One region of the Micromonospora siamensis genome, then DNA from elsewhere that is predicted to be linked to it. Evidence: predicted binding sites of a transcription regulator. Region 1 holds the regulator's gene; each other region holds the start of a gene.
What was found. Region 1 encodes HrcA, which represses chaperone genes, less so after heat shock. Its sites were predicted from a motif close to GGTTNGCACNCTCNNNNNGAGNGTGCNAACC; they were not measured.
Positions count from the first base shown of each region.

Region 2: the regulator HrcA is predicted to act here: its motif matches at 1,845-1,875, upstream of groES (co-chaperone GroES).
Region 3: the regulator HrcA is predicted to act here: its motif matches at 1,776-1,806, upstream of groL (chaperonin GroEL).

Region 1 covers NZ_LT607751.1:5,444,792-5,448,040, reverse strand. Annotated here, with positions in the region: gene hemW (radical SAM family heme chaperone HemW) at 1-319, shown strand, start outside; gene GA0074704_RS24795 (DUF4870 domain-containing protein) at 363-980, opposite strand; gene hrcA (heat-inducible transcriptional repressor HrcA) at 1,215-2,237, shown strand; gene dnaJ (molecular chaperone DnaJ) at 2,314-3,249, shown strand, end outside.
Region 2 covers NZ_LT607751.1:6,028,517-6,031,765, reverse strand. Annotated here, with positions in the region: gene ybaK (Cys-tRNA(Pro) deacylase) at 1-350, opposite strand, end outside; gene GA0074704_RS27560 (THUMP-like domain-containing protein) at 433-1,620, opposite strand; gene groES (co-chaperone GroES) at 2,009-2,323, shown strand; gene groL (chaperonin GroEL) at 2,394-3,249, shown strand, end outside.
Region 3 covers NZ_LT607751.1:132,074-135,322, reverse strand. Annotated here, with positions in the region: gene GA0074704_RS00575 (cold-shock protein) at 1-201, shown strand, start outside; gene GA0074704_RS00570 (hypothetical protein) at 342-1,727, shown strand; gene groL (chaperonin GroEL) at 2,002-3,249, shown strand, end outside.

The DNA of each region.
Region 1 (3,249 bases):
CAGCCACGTCGGCGGGGTGCGCTGGTGGAACGTCAAGCACCCGACCGCGTACGCGAAGCGGCTCGCCGCCGGGGAGTCACCCGGCCTGGCCCGCGAGCTGCTCACGCCGGACGAGGCGCACATGGAGGACGTGATGCTGCGACTGCGGTTGGCCTCCGGCCTGCCGCTTTCCGCGCTGGACGACGCGGGCCGGGCCGGGGCGGAACGGGCCCGGGCGGCCGGCCTGCTGGACGCCGACCGGTACGCGGGTGGGCAGGCGGTGCTCACCCTGCGCGGCCGGCTGCTGGCCGACGCGGTGGTCCGCGACCTGCTGCCCTGAGCCGGCGGGGCCCCGCCTCACGCCGGGGCCCCGCCGTGCGGGGTCACTTCACCAGGCGGATCGACATCGGGTAGCGGTAGAGCTGCCCCTCACCGGCCTTGACCCCGGCGATCACACCGAAGATCACCCCGACCAGCCAGGGCCCGCCGAGCAGGACGAACAGCACGCTGCCGAGGCCGAGGGTGACCACCGTGCCGCAGCACAGCACGATCGACAGCGCGACCGACGCGCCCAGCCAGGTGAGCTGGAAGTTGAGCGCCTCCACGGCGTGCGCCCGGACGGTCGGGGACTGCGCGCCGCGGCCCATCATGGCGATCAGTGGTGGCAGGAACCCCAGCCAGGCGGTGAAGAAGGTGGCGGCGGCGCCACCCCAGTGGGCGACCAGCGCCCAGGTCTTGTCCTCGCCGTTGGCGTAGCCGACCGGTGGGCCGTACGCCCCGCCGGTCGGATAGCCGACGCCCGGCGGAGGGTGGCCACCGGGCGGCGGGTAACCACCGGCGGGCGGGGGAGAGTCGCCGGCTGTGGGCTGCCCGGGAGCCCCGGACAGCGGTGCGGTGGGCTCGCCGCCTGCGGGCGGGCCGAACGGGGCCGAGGGCGGGGTCGGTTCCGGCTGGTACGGGCCGGGTTCCCCCGATCCCGGTGGGCGAGGTGGCTCAGTCATGACGTCACGGTAGGGGCTGGTGACAAGGGGACACCAGGGGACACTGGTCCCCTCGGCGCGCCGATCGGCCAGGCGTGGATCCACGACGGGCGGACGCCGGTGGACGGGCCGGTGGGTCGTGATCATCGCGTCGGCGGGGGTGCCGACGTAGACTGGCACTCGCTACAGTCGAGTGCCAAGATGCTCGCCCCGGTGCGCCGCAGGCCCCGGGCGGGCGCGCGAGGAGGTGGGGAGATGGGTCTCGACGACCGCAAGCTCGCCGTGCTGCGCGCGATCGTCGAGGACTACGTCGCCACGCAGGAGCCGGTGGGCAGCAGGGCGCTGGTCGAGCGGCACCAGCTGGGCGTCTCGCCGGCCACCGTGCGCAACGACATGGCGGTGCTGGAGGAGGAGGGGTACATCCGGCAGCCGCACACCAGTGCCGGCCGGGTGCCCACCGACCGCGGCTACCGGCTCTTCGTCGACCGGCTCTCCCGGGTCAAGCCGCTCAGCCCCGCCGAGCGGCGGGCCATCGAGCGGTTCCTGGTCGGCGCGGTCGACCTGGACGACGTGGTGCACCGCACCGTGCGGCTGCTGGCCCAGCTCACCCGCCAGGTGGCCGTGGTGCAGTACCCGTCGCTGGCCCGCTCCAAGGTGCGCCACCTGGAGCTGGTGCCGATCTCCACCACCCGGCTGATGCTGGTCATGATCGCCGACACCGGCCGGGTCGAGCAGCGGCTGGTCGAGCTGCCCGGCCCGATCCCCGCCGACGACGTCACCGACCTGCGCCGGCTGGTCAACGAGAAGCTGGTCGGCAGCCAGCTGACCGACACCCCGCCGCTGGTGCAGGCGCTGGTCGACGAGGCCACCCCGCAGCTGCGCGGCGCCATGACCACCCTCTCCACGGTGCTGCTGGAGACCCTCGTCGAACGGCACGAGGAGCGCATCGCGCTGGCCGGCACCGCCAACCTCACCCGGGGTGGCCTGCTCGACTTCCAGGGCTCGCTGCGACCCATCCTCGAGGCGCTCGAGGAGGAGGTGGTGATGCTCAAGCTCATCGGCGAGGCCGAGTCGACCACCACCCGGGTGCTGATCGGCGACGAGAACGAGATCGACAACCTGCGGGCCGCCTCCGTGGTCAGCACCGGATACGGCCCGGGGGCGACCGCGCTCGGCGGGCTCGGCGTGTTGGGGCCGACCCGGATGGACTACCCCGGCACCATCGCCACGGTGAGGGCCGTGGCACGCTACGTGGGCGAGCTGCTGGCCCAGAACTGATCCCCGACACCGGGCCGGCAGATGGCTCCGGCCGACGACCGCGCAACGCGACACGAACATGAGGACACGGAACGCAGTGGCCAGGGACTACTACGGCATTCTCGGCGTGAGCCGGGAAGCCTCCGACGACGAGATCAAGCGCGCCTACCGCAAGCTGGCGCGGCAGTTCCACCCGGACGTCAATCCGGACCCGGAGGCACAGGAGAAGTTCAAGGACATCAACGCCGCGTACGAGGTCCTCTCGGACGACCGGAAACGGCAGATCGTCGACCTGGGTGGCGACCCGCTCGCCCCGGGCGGCGGGGGCGCCGGCGGGCCGGGTGGCCCGGGCGGGGCCGGCCCGTTCGTCGGCTTCCAGGACATCATGGACGCGTTCTTCGGCGGCGCGGCCGGTGGCGGCGCCCGGGGGCCGCGCCCGCGTACCCGGCCGGGCGCCGACGCGATCCTGCGCCTGGAGCTCGACCTGCACGAGACGGCCTTCGGCGTCGAGGCGCCGATCACCGTCGACACGGCGGTGCTCTGCACCACCTGCTCCGGCGCCGGCACGGCGGCCGGCACCCACCTGGCCACCTGCGAGGCGTGCGGCGGTCGGGGCGAGGTCCAGTCGGTGCAGCGCACCTTCCTCGGCCAGGTCGTCTCGGCCCGCCCGTGCACCGTCTGCCAGGGCTACGGCACCACCATCCCGCACCCCTGCCCGACCTGCGCCGGTGACGGCCGGGTCCGGACCCGCCGCTCGCTGACCGTCAAGATCCCCGCCGGGGTCGAGGACGGCATGCGGATCCGGCTGGCCCAGCAGGGTGAGGTCGGCCCGGGTGGCGGCACCGCCGGCGACCTCTACGTCGAGATCCACGAGCGCCCGCACGACGTCTACTCCCGCAAGGGCGACGACCTGCACTGCCGGGTGACCGTGCCGATGACGGCCGCGGCGCTCGGCACCCGGCTCACCATCAAGACCCTGGACAGCGAGGAGCCGGTCGACGTGAAGCCGGGCACCCAGCCGGGCAGCACGCTG
Region 2 (3,249 bases), 580 kb from region 1:
ACCACCGTGGGCAGCCGGCGACGCTGCCCGAGCGGGCTGATCCCGCCGCGCACGTAACCGGTGGCCCGCTCGGCGACCGCCCGGTCGGCCATGGCGGCCCGCTTGCCGCCCACGGCGGCGGCGAGGGCCTTGAGGTCCAACTCCCCGGTGACCGGCACGACTGCCACGGTCAGCGCGCCGTCCACCTCGGTGACCAGCGACTTGAACACCCGCTCCGGCGGCACCCCGAGGGCCGCCGCGACCAGGGCGCCGTAGTTCGGGGCGTCCGGCGACACGTCGTACGGGTGGGTGCGGTGGCCGATCCTCCGCTTCGCCAGCAGCGCCGTCGCCGGAGTGCCCTGTCCCGCCATGCCCGACAAGCTAACCCGCCGCGACCGGTCCGGCGAGCCGGAAACCGACCGGTGGGCCGGTCTCCCCCACGGCCCGCGCCCGTCAGGCCGCGGCCGGACGGCCGATCAGCACCGTCGGCGCGTCCGCCACCCGGGTCAGCACCAGGCTCGCCGCCGCGCCGCCGGACAGCCGCAGGTCCCGGCGGAGCTTCTCCGGCTCCAGCGCCGAGCCGCGCTTGAGGATCTCCACCCGGCCGACCCCGCGCTCCCGCAGCAGGGCGCGCAGCCGCTTCAACGAGAACGGCAGCACGTCGGTGATCTCCAGGCAGCGGCCGAACGGCGTGGGCCGCGCCTCGTCCGCGTAGAGGTAGGCGATGTCCGGGTCGGCGAGGGTGGCGTCCAACTCCGTCGCCAGCTCGGCGACCAGGTGCGCGCGGACCACCGCCGGGTCGGGGTCGTACAGGAACCGCCGGACCGGTCCGACCGGCGCCTCCCGGTCACCGGCGCCGGTCAGCCGGCGGACGTCGTCCCCGCGCAGCAGGGTGGCGCGGCGCGGGACCTCGGCGAGCCCGCCGCACCAGAGCGCCGCCTCGACCAGGTCGCCGTCCACGCTGACCCACTCCGCCTCGGCGCCCGCCGGGATCAGCGCGTGGTCCAGCCCGGGGGCCACCTTCACCACGGTGTACGCCACCCGCTCGGCCAGCCCGGTGACGAAGTCCCACGGCGGCGAGTAGGCGTTCGGGTCGAAGATCCGCCGTCCGGTGCCGGCCCGGCGGCGGGCCGGATCGCAGAAGACGCCGTCCACCCGGGACACGTCGAACGCGGTGGCGTCCCCGCACTCCACCGTGAACAGGTCGGCCAGCCCGGCCGCCTCGGCGTTGGCGGCGGCCAGCGCGGCGGTCACCGGGTCGGCCTCCACGCCGTACACCCGGATGCCGGCGCGGGCGGCGGCGAGCGCGTCCGCGCCCAGGCCGCAACCCAGGTCGGCCAGGGTGCGCACCCCGGCGTCGCGCAGCCGACGGGCGCGCCGGGCGGCGACCGGGCCGCGGGTGGCCTGCTCCAGCCCGGCCCGGGTGAGGAACATCCCGGCCGCGGCCGGCCCGAACTTGCCGACCGCCCGGCGGCGCAGCTCGGCCTGGGTGAGCGCGGTGGCGGCCAGCCCGGCCGGCACGCCGGCCGAGCGGAGCGCGGCCGCCGACGTCAGCGGGTCGCCGCCGGCCAGTTCGGTCGCCGCGGCGAGCGCGGCCGACCCCTCGGGGGTGCGCAGCGCGGCGAACTGGTCGAGATCCACCGCCCCATTCTCCCGGTCGGCTCGCGGCGGCCCTGGTCCGGCCTCGCTCGCCCTCGCTTCCGGGTGGCCCGGCTTGCGGCAGGTCGCGGCCCCCGTGCTTCCGGACGGCCCGGCTTGCCGCAACTTGGCCCCTGGCCCGGCCCTTCGCGCTGGCGTTGGCGGTGACTCGCCGGACGGTTGGTTGGCACTCTCCTTGACGGAGTGCTAGCCACGGCATAACCTGCGATTAGCACTCTCCCATGGAGGGTGCCAGCGTTCGGGTCCTGCTGGACCCGGTGCGCGACGCCAGGCGGACCGGCACCCGCGACGACGGCCCCGCCCGGTGGCATGTGGCAGATTGACGCCGGCGGCTCGCCGTCGGTAACGACACCAAGTACCCCAGGAGGGTATGCCCGTGACTACCGCGACCAAGGTTGCGATCAAGCCGCTCGAGGACCGGATCCTGGTCCAGGCGAACGAGGCTGAGACCACCACGGCGTCGGGCATCGTGATCCCCGACACCGCCAAGGAGAAGCCGCAGGAGGGCACCGTCCTCGCTGTCGGCCCGGGCCGCATCGACGACAAGGGCAACCGGATCCCGGTTGACGTGGCCGTCGGCGACACCGTCATCTACTCGAAGTACGGCGGCACCGAGGTCAAGTACGCCGGCGAGGAGTACCTGGTGCTCTCCGCCCGCGACGTCCTCGCGGTCATCGAGAAGTAAGCAACCGATCAGTGTCGTTGCCCCGGTCCGGCTCGCCGGGCCGGGGCAACGTCGCTTCGAAGGGATACAGATGGCGAAGATCCTGAGCTTCTCGGACGACGCCCGGCACCTGCTGGAGCACGGTGTCAACGCCCTCGCGGACGCGGTCAAGGTCACTCTCGGCCCGCGCGGGCGCAACGTCGTCCTGGACAAGAAATTCGGTGCGCCGACGATCACCAACGATGGTGTGACCATCGCCAAGGAGATCGAGCTCACCAACCCGTACGAGAACCTCGGCGCGCAGCTGGTCAAGGAGGTGGCGACCAAGACCAACGACGTCGCCGGCGACGGGACCACCACCGCGACCGTGCTCGCCCAGGCCATGGTCCGCGAGGGCCTGCGCAACGTGACCGCCGGCGCCAACCCGGCCGGCCTCAAGCGCGGCATCGACGCGGCGGCCGCCAAGGTCTCCGAGGCGCTGCTCGGCAAGGCCGTCGACGTCTCCGGCAAGGAGTCGATCGCGCACGTGGCGACGATCTCCGCGCAGGACGCCACCATCGGTGAGCTGATCGCCGAGGCGATGGAGCGGGTCGGCCGCGACGGCGTCATCACCGTCGAGGAGGGCTCCGCGCTCACCACCGAGCTGGAGGTCACCGAGGGCCTCCAGTTCGACAAGGGCTTCATCTCGCCGAACTTCGTCACCGACCTGGAGAGCCAGGAGGCGGTCCTCGAGGACCCGTACATCCTGATCACCACGCAGAAGATCTCGGCGATCGAGGAGCTGCTGCCGCTGCTGGAGAAGGTCCTCCAGGACAGCAAGCCGCTGCTGATCATCGCCGAGGACGTCGAGGGCCAGGCGCTCTCCACGCTGGTCGTCAACGCGCTGCGCAAGACCGTCAAGGTCTGCGCGGTCAAGGCGCCCGGCTTCGGTGACCGCCGCAAGGCGA
Region 3 (3,249 bases), 940 kb from region 1:
GCACAGGGCACCGTGAAGTGGTTCAACTCCGAAAAGGGCTACGGCTTCATCGCCGTCGACGGCGGGCAGGACGTGTTCGTCCACTTCTCCGCGATCGAGATGGACGGCTACAAGGCACTCGACGACGGCCAGCGGGTCGAGTTCGAGATCGCCCAGGGTCAGAAGGGGCCGCAGGCCGAGCGGGTCCGCGTCATCGCCTGACCGGGGCCGGCGCCCGCAGGGGGTGCACCGGGCCGATGTGGCGGTTCGCCGCCGTGGCCGCCGGAGAACGGGGGCTGCGCGGCGGGGCCGCACCAGGGAAGATCATGAGCCGTTCCAGCCCATGCCGCTGAGGAGGCTCCATGTCCGACCAGCCCCCACCCGGAGCCGTACCCGGCGAGCCGGACGACGCCGCTCGGCCGACTGACGGGGTGGCGGGACGGCCCGATCCGACCGCGCCCCTGCCGGCGGATCCGACCGCGCCCCTGCCCGTCGACCCGACCGCGCCGCAGCCGACCGCGCCGCAGCCCACCGCGCCGCAGCCGACCGTGTTCCCGCCGACCGGCGTGCTGCCGGGGAACCCGTCGGCGCCCAGCGGATTCCCGCCCGGCTACCCGCCCTACCAGGGCCAGCCGCCGGGCCAGCCCTACGGCGTCTACCCGCCGGGCCAGCCCTACGGCGTCTACCCGCCGGACCAGCCGCACGGCGGCCAGCCGCACGGGGGCCAGCCGTATGGCGGCCAGCCGCACGGCGGCCAGCCGTATGGCGCCTACCCATCGGGCCAGCCCTACGGTGGCCAGCCGTATGGCGCCTACCCGCCGGGCCAGCCGTACGGCGACCCGCTGCGCGGGGCCGTGCCGCCGTACGGGCCCGGTTGGCCGGGCGGCGCCGCCTGGGACCCGCAGGACCCGCTGGTCAACCCGCCAAACGGGGGCCTGGAGGGCTGGTGGAACCGGGGCCTCGCCGCGCTGCGGCGCAGTTGGCGCGTGCTGACGCTGGTGCTGCTGGTGACCCAGGGCGTGCCGGCGCTGGCGATCTCCGTACTCTCGCTGGTGCTGCTCCCGACCGACGGGCTGGCGACGGCGACGGCGCCGTCCGCCGACGGCCAGGTCCCGCTGCCGGACGGCTTCTTCACCGACCTCGCCCTCTTCGGGGCGGTCATCGGCCTGGGCAGCCTGCTCTTCGGCCTGTTGCAGGCGGCCGGCTGGGCCGCCGGCAGCTGGGCGGTGACCCGGCAGGCGCTGGGTGAGGCGGTGACCGTCGGCGGCGCGCTGCGCTACGGCTTCCGGCGGGCGCTCGGCCTCTGGGGTTGGACCCTGCTGGCCGGCCTGCTGATGGCGGTCGGCTTCTGCTTCTGCTTCCTGCCCGGCATCTACCTCGCCTTCGCGCTGAGCCTGGTCACCCCGATCTACCTCTACGAGCGGGAGAATCCGATCGGCCGGTCGTTCCGGATGTTCCACGACCGGCTGGGCATGGTGCTCGGCCGGATCAGCCTGGTGGGTGTGGTGGTGATCCTCTTCAGCGTCGTCACCTCGGTGGTGGAGAACATCGCCACGTCGGCGGCCGGCCCGGACCCGTTCGCCTCGCCCGCCACGGCGGCCGGGCTGTTCGTGGCGCTGGTCGTCGCCGCCCTGCTCTCCGTGCCGGCCTACCTGGTGCAGCAGGTCGGCCTGGTGGTGACGTACGCCGAACAGCGCGGACAGGAGGGGCCGGTGAACACCGCCCGGCTGGCCGGGGAACTCGGCTGACCGGAGGCGTTCGTGCTTGCACTCGGCAGGGGAGAGTGCTAAACAAGTCATTGGCACTCCCGTACGGTGAGTGCCAATGGTCGGGACGGTGGGGCCATGGTCGCGCCGGCGTTGGAGACGTCGGTTCGGCACACGGCCGGTCGTCGCGGGCTATCCGGCCCGGCCGAAGGACGTCGTCGTCGCCAGGTGGCGACGTCCCAAGGTGCGTACACCAGGCGGCCCATCCGGGACACACACTCGGGTGGCCCGTGAGTGTCCAGGAGGACAACGCCGTATGGCCAAGATGATCGCGTTCGACGAAGAGGCGCGCCGCGGCCTCGAGCGGGGCATGAACCAGCTCGCCGACGCCGTGAAGGTGACCCTCGGCCCCAAGGGCCGCAACGTTGTGCTCGAGAAGAAGTGGGGTGCCCCCACCATCACCAACGATGGTGTGAGCATCGCCAAGGAGATCGAGCTCGAGGACCCGTACGAGAAGATCGGCGCCGAGCTGGTCAAGGAGGTCGCCAAGAAGACCGACGACGTTGCCGGTGACGGCACGACGACGGCGACCGTCCTGGCCCAGGCCCTGGTCCGTGAGGGCCTGCGCAACGTGGCCGCCGGCGCCAACCCGATGGCCCTGAAGCGGGGCATCGAGGCCGCCGTGGCCAGCGTCTCGGAGGAGCTGCTCAAGCTCGCCAAGGACGTGGAGACCAAGGAGCAGATCGCCTCCACCGCCTCCATCTCCGCCGGTGACAACACCGTCGGTGAGATCATCGCCGAGGCGATGGACAAGGTCGGCAAGGAAGGCGTCATCACCGTCGAGGAGAGCAACACCTTCGGCCTGGAGCTCGAGCTCACCGAGGGTATGCGCTTCGACAAGGGCTACATCTCCGCGTACTTCATGACCGACCCGGAGCGCATGGAGGCCGTCTTCGACGACCCCTACCTGCTCATCGTCAACAGCAAGATCTCCTCGGTGAAGGACCTGCTCCCGATCCTGGAGAAGGTCATGCAGTCGGGCAAGCCGCTGCTGATCATCGCCGAGGACCTCGAGGGCGAGGCCCTGGCGACCCTGGTCGTCAACAAGGTCCGGGGCACCTTCAAGTCGGTCGCCGTCAAGGCGCCGGGCTTCGGTGACCGCCGCAAGGCCATGCTCGCCGACATCGCCATCCTCACCGGTGGCCAGGTCATCAGCGAGGAGGTCGGCCTCAAGCTGGACGCCGTCGGCCTCGACATGCTGGGCCGCGCCCGCAAGGTCGTGGTGACCAAGGACGAGACCACCATCGTCGACGGTGCCGGTGACGCCGAGCAGATCCAGGGCCGGGTCAACCAGATCCGGGCCGAGATCGACAAGTCGGACTCCGACTACGACCGGGAGAAGCTGCAGGAGCGCCTGGCCAAGCTGGCCGGCGGTGTTGCGGTGATCAAGGTCGGCGCGGCCACCGAGGTCGAGCTCAAGGAGCGCAAGCACCGCATCGAGGACGCCGTTCGCAACGCGAAGGCCGCCGTCGAGGAGGGCATCGTCCCGGGTGGTGGCGTGGCG